One region of the Streptomyces sp. NPDC052043 genome, then DNA from elsewhere that is predicted to be linked to it. Evidence: predicted binding sites of a transcription regulator. Region 1 holds the regulator's gene; each other region holds the start of a gene.

What was found. Region 1 encodes HrcA, which represses chaperone genes, less so after heat shock. Its sites were predicted from a motif close to TTNGCACTCNGNNNNNCNGAGTGCNAA; they were not measured.
Region 2: a site for HrcA is predicted at 2,980-3,006, ahead of groL (chaperonin GroEL). Genes of this name have one in related genera too.
Region 3: a site for HrcA is predicted at 3,502-3,528, ahead of groES (co-chaperone GroES). Genes of this name have one in related genera too.

What each region holds. Positions count from the first base shown of each region.
Region 1 is NZ_JBIUBT010000001.1:160,754-166,589, forward strand. It holds gene hemW (radical SAM family heme chaperone HemW) at 1-994, shown strand, start outside; gene ACIHCX_RS00680 (DUF3097 domain-containing protein) at 1,055-1,810, opposite strand; gene ACIHCX_RS00685 (MBL fold metallo-hydrolase) at 2,009-2,740, opposite strand; gene hrcA (heat-inducible transcriptional repressor HrcA) at 2,998-4,014, shown strand; gene dnaJ (molecular chaperone DnaJ) at 4,015-5,154, shown strand; gene ACIHCX_RS00700 (nitronate monooxygenase) at 5,287-5,836, shown strand, end outside.
Region 2 is NZ_JBIUBT010000015.1:129,967-135,802, forward strand. It holds gene ACIHCX_RS31455 (glucosyl-3-phosphoglycerate synthase) at 1-152, opposite strand, end outside; SAM riboswitch class I at 335-504, shown strand; gene thrC (threonine synthase) at 523-1,806, shown strand; gene ACIHCX_RS31465 (MoaD/ThiS family protein) at 1,803-2,078, shown strand; gene ACIHCX_RS31470 (cold-shock protein) at 2,509-2,712, shown strand; gene groL (chaperonin GroEL) at 3,133-4,755, shown strand; gene ACIHCX_RS31480 (DUF397 domain-containing protein) at 4,859-5,122, opposite strand; gene ACIHCX_RS31485 (Scr1 family TA system antitoxin-like transcriptional regulator) at 5,106-5,836, opposite strand, start outside.
Region 3 is NZ_JBIUBT010000010.1:61,517-67,352, reverse strand. It holds gene ACIHCX_RS24370 (LCP family protein) at 1-440, shown strand, start outside; gene ACIHCX_RS24365 (methyltransferase domain-containing protein) at 447-1,748, opposite strand; gene ACIHCX_RS24360 (polysaccharide deacetylase family protein) at 1,731-2,468, shown strand; gene ACIHCX_RS24355 (polysaccharide deacetylase family protein) at 2,465-3,301, shown strand; gene groES (co-chaperone GroES) at 3,675-3,983, shown strand; gene groL (chaperonin GroEL) at 4,110-5,735, shown strand.

The DNA of each region.
Region 1 (5,836 bases):
CCGCAAGGTCCTCGGCGACGACCCGCGCGAGGTCCGCACGGTCTTCGTCGGCGGCGGCACGCCCACGCTGCTGCCCGCCGAGGACCTGGTGCGGATGCTGGGAGCGATCCGCGACGAGTTCGGCCTCGCGGCCGACGCCGAGATCACGACGGAGGCCAACCCGGAGTCGGTCGACCCGGCCTACCTGGCCACACTCCGCGAGGGCGGCTTCAACCGGATCTCCCTCGGCATGCAGAGCGCCCGGCAGCACGTACTGAGGATCCTCGACCGCACCCACACGCCCGGCCGCCCCGAGGCCTGCGTGGCCGAGGCGCGCGCCGCCGGCTTCGAGCACGTCAACCTCGACCTGATCTACGGCACCCCCGGCGAGTCCGACGACGACTGGCGGGCCTCGCTGGACGCGGCCCTCGGCGCCGGCCCCGACCACGTCTCGGCGTACGCCCTGATCGTGGAGGAGGGCACCGGGCTCGCCCGCCGCATCCGCCGCGGGGAGGTCCCGATGACGGACGACGACGTGCACGCCGACCGCTACCTGATCGCCGAGGAGACCCTGTCCGCAGCGGGCTTCGAGTGGTACGAGGTGTCCAACTGGGCCACCTCGGAAGCCGGCCGCTGCCTGCACAACGAGCTGTACTGGCGTGGCGCCGACTGGTGGGGCGCGGGTCCCGGCGCGCACAGCCACGTGGGGGGCGTGCGCTGGTGGAACGTGAAGCATCCGGGTGCGTACGCGGCGGCCCTGGCGGCCGGCCGCTCCCCGGGCGCCGGCCGGGAACTCCTCACCGAGGAGGACCGCCGGGTGGAGCGCATCCTGCTGGAACTGCGGCTGCGGGAGGGCGTCCCGCTGGACCTGCTGCGCCCGGACGGTCTGACCGCGTCCCGGCGCGCGCTGTCCGACGGGCTGCTCCAGGAGGCGCCGTACGAGGCGGGCCGCGCCGTGCTCACCCTGCGGGGCAGGCTGCTGGCCGACGCGGTGGTGCGGGACCTCGTGGACTGAGGCGGAGGCACCCGGCGCCGGCCCCGCGGGCCCGCGAGCCCGGGAGGACCTCCGCCGTGGTTACTCGGGCTGGGCGGTGACGAAGTCGATCAGCTGCTCGACCCGGCCCAGCAGCTCCGGCTCCAGGTCCCGGTACGACCGGACGCGCGACAGGATCTGCTGCCAGGCCGCGCCCGTGTTGTCCGGCCAGCCCAGGGCGCGGCACACACCCGTCTTCCAGTCCTGGCCGCGGGGGACGCGGGGCCAGGACCCGATCCCGAGCGAGGACGGCTTCACGGCCTCCCAGACGTCGATGTACGGGTGGCCGACCACCAGGGCGTGCTCGCTGGTCACCGACTCGGCGATGCGCCACTCCTTGCTGCCGGGGACCAGGTGGTCCACGAGGACCCCGAGGCGGGCGTCCGGACCGGGCGCGAACGCCTCGACGACCGCCGGCAGGTCGTCGACGCCCTCCAGGTACTCCACGACCACGCCCTCGACGCGCAGGTCGTCGCCCCACACCTTCTCGACCAGTTCGGCGTCGTGCCGGCCCTCGACGTAGATGCGCCCGGCGCGGGCCACGCGCGCGCGTGCCTCGGGCACGGCGACCGAACCGGATGCCGTACGGGTGGGCCGTACCGGGCCGGACGACGGCCTCACCAGGGTGACCACCCGGCCCTCCAGCAGGAAGCCGCCGGGCGCGAGCGGGAACACCCGGTGCTTGCCGAAGCGGTCCTCCAGCGTCACCGTGCCCGCCTCGCAGCGGATCACCGCCCCGCAGAAGCCGGTCTCGGGCTCCTCCACCACCAGACCCGGGCCGGCGGGAACCTCCGGCACGGTCCGGGGCTTCTTCCAGGGGGGAGTGAGATCGGGTGAGTACACGCGGGGGTGCGGGCCCGAAGGGCCCTCGTTGGAAGGGCGGTGGTGGGAGACGGGTGGGCGGGGGTGCGGGCCCGAAGGGCCCTCGTCGGAAGGGCGGTGGTGGGAGACGGGTGGGCGCATTCGAGTGACGATATGGACAGGGCCCGGGTCCGATCAGCGCGACACGCCGAAGCGCGCGGCCAGCGCGTCCCGCTGGGCGCGGACGAAGGCGGTGTCCACCACCGCTCCGTGGCCGGGTACGTACAGCGCGTCCTCGCCGCCGAGGGCCAGCAGCCGGTCGAGGGCGGCGGGCCACCGGGACGGCACGGCGTCCGGACCCGCCTGGGGTTCGCCGGACTCCTCGACCAGGTCGCCGCAGAACACCACGGTCGGGTCGCCCGGCACCACCACCGCGAGGTCGTGCGGGGAGTGCGCCGCACCCATGTTCGCCAGCAGCACCTCCCGCCCGCCGCCGAGCCGGAGGGTGAGCCGGTCGCGGACCTCGCGGCCGGGCCGTACCAGGACGGCCGCCGCCTCCTCGGCCTCCCCGGCGTCCAGCCCCTGGCGCACCGCGTCCTCGCGCAGCTCCTCGCGCTCGCCGCTGTCTCCGAACACCGCGTTCGCGCCCTCGGCGGCGAAGATCTCCGCGCCGGCGAACTCCGCCGCCCCGAAGACGTGGTCGAAGTGGGCGTGGGTGAGCGCGAGATGTGTCACATCACCACCGGCGAGCGCCCGCGCCCACGCACGCAGCCGTGCGCCCTCCGCGCGGCTCGAACCCGCGTCGACCAGCAGCGCGGCGCCCTCCCCGACCACCAGCCCGGTCGTGCAGTCCCACACGGGAAGACGGCAGCGTCCGACCCCGTCCGCCAGCGGTTCCCAGCCCGGCTCTTTCCCCATCACGGTCACGGTCGCGTTGATACCACGGTCGTGGTCACGGCCACAGGGTGACGCCAAGGTCTCAAGGGGAGGGGTGACGGCAGGGCCCCAAGAGAGGCGACATCCCGGCCGATCCCGGGTGATCCCGGTCCCGACCTCGCAGGCTGTCGCGGCCCGGCCTTGCCGGGGGCGTACCCGGCGGCCGTACACTGGGCCGGGTAGAGCTGGCACTCCTATGCGCAGAGTGCCAGGCGGGTGGCCGAGGAACGACCCTGGAGGTGTGCGCGATGCTCAGCGAGCGGCGGCTTCAGGTGTTGCGCGCCATCGTCCAGGACTACGTCGGCACCGAGGAGCCGGTGGGTTCCAAGGCCCTCACCGAGCGGCACAGCCTGGGCGTCTCACCGGCCACGGTCCGCAACGACATGGCGGCCCTGGAGGACGAGGGCTTCATCGCCCAGCCGCACACCAGTGCCGGCCGTATCCCCACCGACAAGGGGTACCGCCTGTTCGTCGACAAGCTGGCCGAGGTCAAGCCGATGACCGCGCCCGAGCGGCGCGCCATTCACCACTTCCTCGACGGCGCCGTCGACCTCGACGACGTGGTGGCCCGCACGGTGCGGCTGCTCGCGCAGCTGACCCGGCAGGTCGCCGTCGTGCAGTACCCGTCGCTGACCCGTTCGACCGTGCGGCACGTGGAACTGCTGGCGCTCGCGCCCGCACGCGTGATGCTCGTGCTGATCACGGACACCGGCCGGGTCGAGCAGCGGATGATCGACTGCCCGGCGCCCTTCGGGGAGACCTCCCTGGCCGACCTGCGGGCGCGGCTGAACAGCCGGGTCGCGGGCCGCCGGTTCACGGACGTCCCGCACCTCGTCGAGGACCTGCCCGACGGCTTCGACGTCGAGGACCGGGGCACCGTCGCGACCGTGCTGTCCACCCTGCTGGAAACGCTCGTCGAGGAGAACGAGGAGCGGCTGGTCATCGGCGGCACGGCCAACCTCACCCGCTTCGCGCACGACTTCCCGCTCACGATCCGGCCCGTACTGGAGGCGCTGGAGGAGCAGGTCGTGCTGCTGAGGCTGCTCGGTGAGACGCAGAATCCGGGCATGACCGTGCGCATCGGTCACGAGAACGCCCATGAAGGACTCAACTCCACGTCCATCGTGTCGGTCGGCTACGGTTCGGGCGGCGAGGCAGTGGCCAAGCTCGGCGTGGTCGGACCGACCCGCATGGATTACCCGGGAACGATGGGAGCGGTACGCGCAGTGGCACGGTACGTCGGACAGATCCTGGCGGAGTCTTAGGTGGCCACGGACTACTACGCCGTACTCGGCGTACGCCGCGACGCGTCGCAGGACGAGATCAAGAAGGCGTTCCGCCGGCTCGCCCGCGAGCTGCACCCGGACGTCAATCCCGATCCCAAGACGCAGGAGCGGTTCAAGGAGATCAACGCCGCCTACGAGGTGCTCTCCGACCCGCAGAAGAAGCAGGTCTACGATCTCGGTGGCGACCCCCTCTCGCAGTCCGGCGGGGGCGGCGCGGGCGGCTTCGGAGCCGGCGGTTCCTTCGGGAACTTCTCCGACATCATGGACGCCTTCTTCGGCACGGCGTCGCAGCGCGGACCGCGCTCGCGCACGCGCCGGGGCCAGGACGCGATGATCCGGCTCGAGGTCGAGCTGGACGAGGCGGCCTTCGGCACCACGAAGGACATCCAGGTCGACACGGCCGTCGTCTGCAACACGTGCAGCGGCGAGGGCGCGGCCCCGGGCACCACCGCGCAGACGTGCGACATGTGCCGCGGCCGGGGTGAGGTCTCGCAGGTCACCCGGTCCTTCCTGGGCCAGGTCATGACGTCGCGCCCCTGCCCCCAGTGCCAGGGCTTCGGCACGGTGGTGCCCACCCCGTGCCCGGAGTGCGCCGGCGACGGCCGCATCCGCGCCCGCCGCACCCTGACCGTGAAGATCCCGGCCGGTGTCGACAACGGCACGCGCATCCAGCTCGCGGGTGAGGGCGAGGTCGGCCCCGGCGGCGGTCCGGCCGGTGACCTGTACGTCGAGATCCACGAGCTGCCGCACTCGACCTTCCAGCGGCGCGGCGACGACCTGCACTGCACGGTCACCATCCCGATGACCGCGGCGTCCCTCGGCACCAAGGTGCCGCTGGAGACCCTGGACGGCCTGGAGGAGGTCGACATCCGCCCGGGCACCCAGTCCGGCCAGTCGATCCCGCTGCACGGCCGGGGCGTCACGCACCTGCGCGGCGGCGGCCGGGGCGACCTCATCGTGCACGTCGAGGTCCAGACCCCGACCAAGCTCGACCCCGAGCAGGAACGCCTGCTGCGCGAGCTGTCCAAGCTGCGCGGCGAGGAACGCCCACTGGGCCAGTTCCAGCCGGGGCAGCAGGGCTTGTTCTCGCGGCTGAAGGACGCGTTCAACGGGCGCTGACGCGGGGCTGGGGTCTGCCGAGGGCCCGGGGGGTCGTCCTCCGGGCAGGTGCGGCTTGGAGGGGATTCCTCCGGCATATGCCGGAGGTCGCCCGGATGTGGACTCGTCCGGAGGACGTGACAACATGCCGTCATGTCCTCCGCACTGACCGATCTCTTCCCGCACCCGATCGTGCAGGCGCCGATGGCGGGCGGTCCCGCGGTGCCGCCGCTCGCCGCGGCGGTGTCCGATGCCGGCGGACTCGGGTTCCTCGCCGCCGGCTACAAGACCGCCGACGGCATGTACCAGGAGATCAAGCAGCTGCGCGGACTGACCGGCCGCCCCTTCGGCGTCAACGTGTTCATGCCGCAGCCGGAGAGCGCCGAGACCGCCGCCGTCGACCTCTACGCCCACCAGCTCGCCGGCGAGTCCAGCTGGTACGAGACCGAGCTCGGCGACCCGGAGTCCGGACGCGACGACGGCTACGACGCCAAGCTCGCCGTGCTCCTGGAGGACCCGGTGCCGGTGGTCTCCTTCCACTTCGGCGTGCCGGCCCACGAGGTCGTGGACTCCCTGCACCGGGTCGGCACCTTCGTCCTCGCCACCGCCACCACCGTCGAGGAGGCGCTCGCCGTGGACCGGTCGGGCGCGGACGCGGTGATCGCCCAGGGCGTGGAGGCCGGCGGCCACCAGGGCACCCACC
Region 2 (5,836 bases), on a different contig from region 1:
ATGTCGCCGACCGTCGCCTCCTCGTTCAGCGCGGGCAGCACCACGGAGACCGACTGACCGGTGCGCTGCTTGGCCGCCAGGATCTGGTGGAGCGGCCGGTCGGCCACGGACCAGGAGCGGCTGGCCAGCCAGCGCTCGACTTCTTCCAGCACGGTCGGCGGCTCCTCACTGTCGTCTCACGGTGTCGTCCCACGGTGTCGTCCCGCGGGGTCGTCCCACGGTGTCGTCTCGCGCTTCGGACGAACCTCTCCACCGTTGTGGCCTTCCGTTACAGTCTGAACAACGCGGCCGACCATCCCATGCCGGGGGTCGCCTCCGCGTCACAACCGCATACCGCTCATCCAGAGGGGCAGAGGGACACGGCCCGATGAAGCCCCGGCAACCCTCCAGCCGGTTCTCGTGACGATCGCTGTGCGCGCACAGCAGATCGTCTTCGCGAGGCTCCCGGCTAGGGAAGGTGCCAAATCCGTCTCACGGCGAGATGCGTCGTGAGGAAGATGAGGAGAAAGGGCCTCGCCTCACATGGCTGTGCAGACCGTCGCAAGCAGCACCGACTCCACCGTAGATCTCGGCCCCGCCGCGGCGTTGAGCTGCCGCGAGTGCGGCCACCGCGTCCCGCTGGGCCCGGTCTTCGCCTGCGAGGAGTGTTTCGGCCCGCTGGAGATCGCCTACGACTTCTCGGCCCACGACGCCGAGGAGCTGCGCAAGAGGATCGAAGCGGGCCCCGCGAACATCTGGCGCTACGCGCCGCTCCTGCCCGTCCCCGCGGACGTCGCCGGCAAGCCGAACCTGAACCCGGGCTGGACCAAGCTCGTCCGGGCCGACCGCCTCGCCCGCGAACTGGGGGTGACCGGCGGGCTGTACGTGAAGGACGACTCCGGCAACCCGACGCACTCCTTCAAGGACCGCGTGGTCGCCCAGGCCCTGGAAGCGGCCCGCGCCTTCGGCTACACCACGCTCTCCTGCTCCTCGACCGGCAACCTGGCCGGCGCCGTCGGCGCCGCGGCCGCCCGCGCCGGACTGCGCTCCTGCGTGTTCATCCCGCACGACCTGGAGCAGGGCAAGGTCGTGATGGCCGCGGTCTACGGCGGCGAACTCGTCGGCATCGAGGGCAACTACGACGACGTCAACCGTTTCTGCTCCGAACTGATCGGCGATCCGGCCGGCGAGGGCTGGGGCTTCGTCAACGTCAACCTGCGGCCGTACTACGCCGAGGGCTCCAAGACGCTGGCGTACGAGATCTGCGAGCAGCTCGGCTGGCGGCTGCCGGACCAGATCGTCGTGCCGATCGCGTCCGGCTCCCAGCTCACCAAGATCGACAAGGGTCTGCGGGAGCTGATCGAGCTCGGGCTGGTCGAGGACAGGCCGTACAAGATCTTCGGCGCCCAGGCCGAGGGCTGCTCGCCGGTGTCCACCGCCTTCAAGGCAGGACACGACGTCGTGCGCCCGCAGAAGCCGGACACGATCGCCAAGTCCCTGGCCATCGGCAACCCGGCCGACGGCCCGTACGTCCTGGACATCGCGCGCCGCACCGGCGGCGCGGTGGAGGACGTGACCGACGAGCAGATCGTCGACGCGATCAGGCTGCTGGCGCGGACCGAGGGCATCTTCGCCGAGACCGCGGGCGGGGTGACGGTCGGCGTGACGAAGAAGCTGGTCGAGAACGGCGTCCTCGACCCGACGAAGACCACCGTCGTCCTCAACACCGGCGACGGACTCAAGACACTGGACGCGGTGGCCGGTACCGGCCTGACCGCGACGATCCGTCCGACCCTGGACTCCTTCCGAGAGGCTGGCCTGGCATGAGCGTGACCGTTCGCATCCCCACCATCCTGCGCACCTACACCGGCGGCCGGGCCGAGGTGGACGCCGAGGGCGCGACCCTGGCCGACGTCATCTCGGACCTGGAGAAGAACCACACGGGCATCGCCGCACGGGTCCTGGACGACCAGGGCAAGCTGCGCCGCTTCGTCAACGTCTACGTCAACGACGACGACGTCCGGTTCGAGCAGGGGCTCGAGACGGCCACCCCGGACGGCGCGGGCGTCTCGATCATCCCGGCGGTCGCCGGCGGCTGATCATCACCTTCGGTCATTGCGGTCACGCAGAGTTCACCGAGTTGCCCCTTCCGTGAGAGAAGCGGAGGGGGCAATTCTGTGTGATTGAGCGCGGTAGAGTTGGGGAACGCGCCCTCGAACTCGGAATCCGGGGCCATGGATTCCTGCCGCGGACCCGGTAAGAAGTAGCCAAACTCTGCGAGCTTTTTGCGGCATTTGCCTTGTTTATGAGGCCCGACTTGCCCTGAGTTCACGTGAATTCTTCCCATATTCCGGACCCTGTGCGTCCAGATTTCTCGTCCGATTGACCTGTTGCAGACGGCAGTTGGACAGATACATTCAGCCGCGGTCGACGCGTTCCGGCGCACGCCCCCGATCCACGGGGGGTGAGGTCTGACCCGGGTCCGCGAAGTGTGGATCTGTGCAAGGGCCAGTAATAGGGGAGTTGGGCATGGCTCAGGGCACCGTCAAGTGGTTCAACGCGGAGAAGGGGTACGGCTTCATCGCGGTCGACGGTGGTGCGGACGTTTTCGTCCACTACAGCGCGATCCAGATGGACGGCTACCGCACGCTGGAAGAGGGCCAGCGGGTCGAGTTCGAGATCTCGCAGGGTCAGAAGGGTCCGCAGGCCGACATGGTCCGCCTCTCGGCCTGAATCGCGCGACCACCGCAACGACGTTCTTCTTCGGAAGGGCCCGCACCTCCGCTGCCGGGGTGCGGGCCCTTCGCCGTGCCCGCGCGCCGGACGTCCGCATGGCCACGCGCCCGCACGGCCACGCGTGCGTACGGCCCGCCACGCCCGAGTCCGCGCACCGCGCGCCCCTGCGGCGGCCCGCCATGTCCGTGTTCGCGCCCGGCTGAGTCTCCCCGCCCGACCCCGAAGGCGCTTGCACTCGAAGGGGTCGAGTGCTAATCATTGGCGTTAGCACTCTGAAGGTGAGAGTGACAACGAAGGACCGGGTCGGTGAGGCCCGCAGGCCGGGTGGGGCAAGGAACCACTGGTCGGCGAGCCGTCCGTCGCGGGCGCGGGCGCGGTCCGAAGGAATCACCCCCAGTCCTGGAGGGACCACTTCACATGGCCAAGATCATCGCGTTCGACGAGGAGGCGCGGCGAGGCCTCGAGCGCGGCATGAACCAGCTCGCGGACGCCGTCAAGGTGACCCTCGGCCCCAAGGGCCGCAACGTCGTCCTCGAGAAGAAGTGGGGCGCCCCCACGATCACCAACGACGGTGTCTCCATCGCCAAGGAGATCGAGCTCGAGGACCCGTACGAGAAGATCGGCGCCGAGCTGGTCAAGGAAGTCGCCAAGAAGACGGACGACGTCGCCGGTGACGGTACGACCACCGCGACCGTGCTCGCCCAGGCCCTGGTCAAGGAAGGCCTGCGCAACGTCGCCGCCGGTGCCAACCCGATGGCCCTGAAGCGCGGTATCGAGAAGGCCGTCGAGGCCGTCTCCGCCGCCCTGCTCGACCAGGCCAAGGAGGTCGAGACCAAGGAGCAGATCGCCTCCACCGCCTCCATCTCCGCCGCCGACACCCAGATCGGCGAGCTGATCGCCGAGGCCATGGACAAGGTCGGCAAGGAAGGCGTCATCACCGTCGAGGAGTCGCAGACCTTCGGTCTCGAGCTCGAGCTCACCGAGGGCATGCGCTTCGACAAGGGCTACATCTCCGCCTACTTCGCGACCGACATGGAGCGCATGGAGGCGTCGCTCGAGGACCCGTACATCCTCATCGCCAACTCCAAGATCTCCTCGGTCAAGGACCTGCTCCCGCTCCTGGAGAAGGTCATGCAGTCGGGCAAGCCGCTGCTGATCATCGCCGAGGACGTCGAGGGCGAGGCCCTGTCGACCCTGGTCGTCAACAAGATCCGCGGCACCTTCAAGTCCGTCGCCGTCAAGGCCCCGGGCTTCGGCGACCGCCGCAAGGCCATGCTCGGCGACATCGCCATCCTCACGGGCGGCGAGGTCATCTCCGAGGAGGTCGGCCTCAAGCTGGAGAACGCGTCCCTGGACCTCCTGGGCCGCGCTCGCAAGGTCGTCATCACCAAGGACGAGACCACCATCGTCGACGGTGCCGGCTCCGCCGACCAGGTCGCGGGCCGCGTGAACCAGATCCGCGCCGAGATCGAGAACAGCGACTCCGACTACGACCGCGAGAAGCTCCAGGAGCGCCTGGCCAAGCTCGCCGGCGGCGTCGCGGTCATCAAGGCCGGTGCTGCCACCGAGGTGGAGCTCAAGGAGCGCAAGCACCGCATCGAGGACGCCGTGCGCAACGCCAAGGCAGCCGTCGAGGAGGGCATCGTCGCCGGTGGTGGCGTGGCCCTGCTCCAGACCACCAGCGTCTTCGAGAAGCTGGAGCTCGAGGGTGACGAGGCGACCGGCGCGCAGGCCGTGAAGCTCGCCCTGGAGGCCCCGCTCAAGCAGATCGCCGTCAACGCCGGCCTCGAGGGCGGCGTCGTGGTGGAGAAGGTCCGCAACCTCACCCCGGGCCACGGCCTGAACGCCGCGACCGGTGAGTACGTCGACCTGGTCGCCGAGGGCATCATCGACCCGGCGAAGGTGACCCGTTCCGCGCTGCAGAACGCCGCCTCCATCGCCGCGCTGTTCCTCACCACCGAGGCCGTCATCGCCGACAAGCCGGAGAAGGCCGCCGCGCCGGCCGGCGGCGGCATGCCGGGCGGTGACATGGACTTCTGATCCTCCCCGAGGATCGGACCCGTCCGACACACACCGAGGGCGGCACTCCCTGTTCGACAGGGGGTGCCGCCCTCGGGCGTGCTCGCCTCGGGCCGGGTGTGGGTCAGCCGCGCTTCACGTTCTCCACGAACGCGGACCACGCCTCGGCCCGGAACACGAGCTTCGGGCCGAGCGCGTTCTTGGAGTCCCGGACGGGGACGACGGCGGGGTGGCCGTCGGCGACCTCCAGACAGTCGCCGCCCTGGCCGCCGCTGTACGTCGACTTGCGCCAGCGGGCGACTTCCAGGCAGTCGCCGCCGCTGCCGCCGCTGTAGCTGGACTTGAACCAGGTGGCCGTACTCAGGTCGTACTCACGGGTGGTGTTCATCTCCATGCCCGTAATCCTGCGCCACCGACTCCAGCAGGGCCAGGGAGTCTTGAGGCGAGAGTGCCGCGGCCTGGAGGAGGCTGAACATCAGGGTGTGGCGGGCGACCGTGGCCGGGTCGTCCAGCAGCTTCCCCATGTCCGGTGCGTCCACGAAGGAGAGCGGCGGTGCGTCGTCGAACTCCATGAGTTTCAAAGAGCCCTCCATTGCCGCATGTGCCCCGGCGTCAAACGGCAGCACCTGCGCGATGATCCGGTGTCTGCGGGCCAGATCCGCCACGTGCCGCAGCGCCTCCGCCATCACCGCCTTGCCTCCGACCGCCCGCCGCAGCGCCGCCTCGTCGAGGATCGCCCACAACAACGGCGTTGTTGGATCGTCGAGGAGATGCGCGCGTTCGAGGCGGGTGGTGACCAGCTCGTCGATCTCGGAGTCCGGCGCTGTCGGCCTGTACGCGCGGAACACCGCCTCCGCGTACGCCTTCGTCTGCAACAGTCCCGGGATCAGGAGCTGCGCGTACTGCCTGATCCCCGTCGCGATCGCCTCCGCCTCCGCTGCCTCCGCGAAGTGGTCGGGATACTTCGACTTGGCGAGGGCCGTGCAGTTGCGGGCGAAGAAGCCGTTCGTGCCGAGGATCTCGTCTATCTGGACGGCGTATTCGAGGTGCAGGCGCCGCGTGCCCGCCTCCAGCTGGCCGATGAACGAGCCGCTGACGAAGA
Region 3 (5,836 bases), on a different contig from region 1:
GGGTCACCGTCACCACCGAGCAGGACATCGACGACGACAAGAGCCATCTGCATCTGAAGGCCGGCACCCACCACCTGAAGGGAACCGAGGCCCTCGCCCTGGCCCGCACCCGGTACGGCGTGGGCGACGGCAGCGACCTGGGTCGCATAGGCCTCCAGCAGACGCTGGTCAAGGCGCTGCTGGAGGAGATCTCCGACTCCGGCCTGCTGGACGACCCCGCCGGGCTCTACCGGGTCGCCGACGCGGTGACCGGCAGCCTGACCACCGACACGGGACTCGACTCGCTGGGCGAACTGACGACCCTCGGCCAGAGCCTCAGGGGCCTGTCGGCGCAGAACGTGGAGACGGTGACCATGCCGGTGGTGACGGCCCCGTGGAACCCCAACCGGGTGGTGGCGAAGGAGCCGGACGCGGACGACCTGTGGACGTCGCTGCGGTGAGCGGCGTCAGCCCGCCGGGTGGCCGAGCAGCATGGTCGGCGCCCCGGCGACCCGGGTGAGGAACACCGTCACCGCGTTCCTGCCGTGCGGTTTCGGCAGGACCTTCCTGCGCAGTTCCTCCGGTTCGACCGCCGAGCCCCGCTTCTTCACGGTCAGCGTGCCCACCTCCCGCTCCCGCAGCAGGGCCTTGAGCTTCTTGACGTTGAAGGGCAGCCGGTCGGTGATCTCGTAGGCCGAGGCGTACGGGGTGGGGCGCAGCTCGTCGGCGCTCACGTAGGCGATGGTCTCGTCGAGCAGACCGCCGTCGAGTTCCCGGGCGACCTCGGCGACCAGGTGGGCGCGGATGACGGCGCCGTCGGGCTCGTACAGGTAGCGGCCCGGGGTGCGCACCGGGGGGTCGGGCAGGCCGCGGCCGCGCAGGGTGCGCGGGCCGGGCAGCAGGGTGGCCCGGATCAGGCCCGGCTCGGTGCCGAACCACAGCACCGCCTCCTTCACGTCCCCGCCGTCGGAGATCCACTCGGCCTCGGCCTGCGGCGGGACCACCTCGTGCGGGATGCCGGGGGCGATTTTCAGGGCCGCGCGGGGTGCCCGGAGCGCGGCATCGACGGCCCAGGACAGCGGCGGCGAGTACGCCTCGGGGTCGAAGATCCGGCCGCCACCCCGTCCTGCGCCCGCTCTGCGGGCCGGGTCCACGAACACCGCGTCGTACGGCGCCGTGTCGACCTCCGTGACGTCCGCCTCCCGCACTTCGATCAGGTCCGCCAGCCCCAGCGCCTCGGCGTTCGCGCGGGCCGCGGCGGCGGTCAGCGGGTCCCGGTCCACGGCGAGCACCCGGATCCCGGCGCGGGCCAAGGCGATCGCGTCGCCGCCGATCCCGCAGCACAGGTCCGCGACCGAGGCCACCCCCGACTCCCGCAGCCGGCCCGCCCGGTACGCCGCCACGCTCGCCCGCGTCGACTGCTCCACCCCGTTCGGCGTGAAGAACATCCGCCCCGCGTCCTCGGCCCCGAACTTCGCGGCCGCCCGCTGCCGCAGCCGGGCCTGGCCGAGCGCCGCCGACACCAGTTCGGCGGGGTGCTCACGGCGCAGCCGGGTGGCGACGGCGAGTTCGTCGGCGGGTCCGGTGCCGCGCACCTCGTCGAGGAGGGCGCGGCCCTCGGGGGTGAGCAGCGAGGCGAAGGCGTGGAGGTGGTCGTTCACCGGCTCATTGTGGGCCAGTCGGTGGACGGTGTGCCTCCGGCCGCGGTGTCGCCCCGGCTTCGGGGCGGTCGCCTGCGAGGATTCGGCACCATGGGAGTGGTGGTACAAAATGATAAAAATTACCCGGAAAGGTTCTTGATTCGCCGGCGGGTCCCGCTGGTCCCCCCGCAGCCGCCCAGGACGAAGCGGAAGGCCACCGCCCGCGCCGGCTTCGAGGTGAAACACCAGCGGGACTGGAACCTGCCCCCGGTCTTCACCACGGTCCCCACCAAGGACAAGGTCGTCTTCCTCACCATCGACGACGGAGCGGAGAAGGATCCGGAGTTCCTGCGGATGATGCGGGACCTGAAGATCCCTTACACGGCGTTCCTCACCGACGACCTCATCAGGAGCGACTACGGCTACTTCTGGAGGATGCAGGGCCAGGGGGTCACCCTCAACAACCACACCCTGCACCACCCCTACCTGCCGGGTCTGTCCTACGACCAGCAGAAGAGCGAGATCTGCGGCATGCAGGACATCATGGAGGAACGGTTCGGCAAGCGCCCGAGGATGTTCCGCCCGCCCTACGGCGACTACAACCAGGACACCCTGCGCGCCGCCAAGTCCTGCGGCATCGAGGACACGCCCATCTGGAACGAGGAGGTCGACGTCGACCACGGGGAGTTCCGCCAGGGCGACCAGCGGCTGCGGCACGGCGACATCGTGCTCACCCACTTCCGGGGCCGCCGCCAGTGGCACGGCACGATGGCCGACGACATGCGCCGGTTCCTGAACAGGGTCACGGCCGACGGGTACGCGGTGGCCCGGCTGGAGGACTACCTGTGAGACCGCGGCCCGCCCGGCCGTGGCAGCTGGCCGCGGCCCTGCTCACCGCCGCGCTGCTGGCCGGCTGTGCCACGTCCGTCGACCCCATCGAACGGCTCGGTCGCAAGGCGGCGCAGGGCGTACGACCGCCGAGCCCGTCGGCCGACCGGACCTACCGGCGCTGGGGACTCGAGGCGCCGCTGCCGGCGCCGCCGAAGCCGCCGGACCGTCCACCCCGGCCCGCAGGCGCCACCCCGCCCGCCGGACCGCCCGAGGTCGTGGACCGCGTCGCGACCTCCGACCCGGTCGTCTTCCTCACCTACGACGACGGCGCGGAGAAGGACCCGCGGTTCGTCGACATGGTCCGTGAACTGCGGCTGCCGGTCAGCATGTTCCTCACGGACAGCGTCGTCGGGCCGGGGTACGGGCACTTCGCGCGCCTGATGTCGGCCGGCGCGGACCTCCAGAACCACACCCTGGACCACCCCTCGCTGCGCGGCCTGCCCTACGGGGGACAGCGCGCCGAGATCTGCGGCCAGCGGGACAGGATCCGCTCCCGCTTCGGCGTCAGCCCCCGCCTCTTCCGCCCGCCCTACGGCAGGTACGACAGGACGACCCTGCGCGCCGCCGCCGACTGCGGGGTCTCGGCGGTGGTCCTGTGGCGCGGCGTCACGACCGACAACGGCCTGCGCTTCCGGCACGGCCCCCACGAACTGCGCGCCGGCGACATCCTCCTCGTCGCCTCGGGCGACGACGACCTCGACGGCCCGCCCCTGCGCGACCGCACGACCCGCCTGCTCCGCAGAATCCAGGAGAGCGGCCTGACGGTGGGCCGCCTGCAGGACTACCTCTGAGCTTTTCGGCCGAGTTCGGCATCAACAAGCCCGTCTGGGGGTCCCCCCTGCTCGAAGAGCTTGGGGGAGATTGAGGACAAGGCCGTTCAGGCCGAAGGAGGCCCTGGGGGCCAGCCCCCAGGGCCGGTCACCACAGCAGGGGGCACCTTGCACAGACGTGGGCAAAAAGCACCCCCCACCGCCGACGCGCCACGAGGCAATTGGCACTCCGCTTGACCGAGTGCTAACGACGGTCATAGTCTCAGGTCTGGCACTCCCCCCTGGAGAGTGCCAACACAGCGACGGGCAGGTCCGGCACCCGCGACGACGGATCGACCTGGTCGCCACCTCAGACAGTTAACCCCGTGAGATCTCCGAAGGGGGAGGTCGGATCGTGACGACCGCCAGCACCAAGGTTGCCATCAAGCCGCTCGAGGACCGCATCGTGGTCCAGCCGCTGGACGCCGAGCAGACCACGGCCTCTGGCCTGGTCATCCCGGACACTGCGAAGGAGAAGCCCCAGGAGGGCGTCGTCCTGGCTGTGGGCCCGGGCCGCTTCGAGGACGGCAACCGTCTTCCGCTCGACGTGAAGGTCGGCGACGTCGTGCTCTACAGCAAGTACGGCGGCACCGAGGTGAAGTACAACAACGAGGAGTACCTCGTCCTCTCGGCTCGCGACGTCCTCGCGATCATCGAGAAGTAGTTCACCCGCTTCTTCACGAAGCAGAGGCAATTCTGAGCTGCGCCCCTGGCCCCCCGCGACCGATAAGAAGCCGGGCGCCCGGGGCGCAGTGTCTTACCACCAGATTCCGAGAGGGCTCCCGCTGCCATGGCGAAGATCCTGAAGTTCGACGAGGACGCCCGTCGCGCCCTCGAGCGCGGCGTCAACAAGCTTGCCGACACGGTCAAGGTGACGATCGGCCCCAAGGGCCGCAACGTCGTCATCGACAAGAAGTTCGGCGCGCCCACCATCACCAACGACGGCGTCACCATCGCCCGCGAGGTCGAGATCGAGGACCCGTACGAGAACCTCGGCGCCCAGCTGGTGAAGGAGGTGGCGACCAAGACCAACGACATCGCGGGTGACGGCACCACCACCGCCACCGTGCTCGCCCAGGCGCTCGTGCGCGAGGGCCTGAAGAACGTCGCCGCGGGCGCCTCCCCGGCCGCGCTGAAGAAGGGCATCGACGCCGCGGTCAAGGCCGTCTCCGACGATCTGCACGCCTCGGCCCGCCCGATCGACGAGAAGTCCGACATCGCCGCCGTCGCCGGGCTGTCCGCCCAGGACCAGCAGGTCGGCGAGCTCATCGCCGAGGCGATGGACAAGGTCGGCAAGGACGGCGTCATCACCGTCGAGGAGTCCAACACCTTCGGTCTGGAGCTGGACTTCACCGAGGGCATGGCCTTCGACAAGGGCTACCTGTCCCCGTACTTCGTCACGGACCAGGAGCGTATGGAGGCCGTCCTCGACGACCCGTACATCCTGATCCACCAGGGCAAGATCTCCGCCATCGCGGACCTGCTCCCGCTCCTCGAGAAGATCATCCAGGCCAACGCCTCGAAGCCGCTGCTGATCATCGCCGAGGACGTCGACGGCGAGGCCCTGTCGACCCTGGTCGTCAACAAGATCCGCGGCACGTTCAACGCCGTGGCCGTCAAGGCCCCCGGCTTCGGCGACCGCCGCAAGGCGATGCTCCAGGACATGGCGGTCCTCACCGGCGCCACGGTCATCTCCGAGGAGGTCGGTCTCAAGGTCGACCAGGCCGGTCTTGACGTCCTCGGCTCCGCCCGCCGCGTCACCGTCACCAAGGACGACACCACGATCGTCGACGGCGCCGGCAACAAGGAGGACGTGGAGGGCCGCATCTCCCAGATCAAGGCCGAGATCGAGAACACCGACTCCGACTGGGACCGCGAGAAGCTCCAGGAGCGCCTCGCGAAGCTGGCCGGCGGCGTGTGCGTGATCAAGGTCGGCGCCGCCACCGAGGTGGAGCTGAAGGAGAAGAAGCACCGTCTGGAGGACGCCATCTCCGCGACCCGCGCCGCGGTCGAGGAGGGCATCGTCTCCGGTGGTGGCTCCGCGCTCGTCCACGCCGTGAAGGTCCTGGAGGGCAACCTCGACAAGACCGGCGACGAGGCCACGGGTGTCGCGGTCGTCCGCCGCGCCGCCGTCGAACCGCTGCGCTGGATCGCCGAGAACGCCGGCCTCGAGGGCTACGTCATCGTCTCCAAGGTGGCGGAGCTGGAGAAGGGCAGCGGCTACAACGCCGCCACCGGCGAGTACGGCGACCTGATCAAGGCCGGCGTCATCGACCCGGTCAAGGTCACCCGCTCCGCCCTGGAGAACGCCGCCTCCATCGCCTCCCTCCTGCTCACGACCGAGACCCTGGTCGTCGAGAAGAAGGAAGAGGAAGAGCCGGCCGCCGCGGGCCACGGCCACGGCCACGGCCACTGAGCGCTCCGCTGAGCTGAGCCGAACCACCGGTGCCCGGCGCCCCTACGGGGGCGCCGGGCACCGGTGCTTTGACGCCCGACGTCTGATTGACTTCCGCCGTG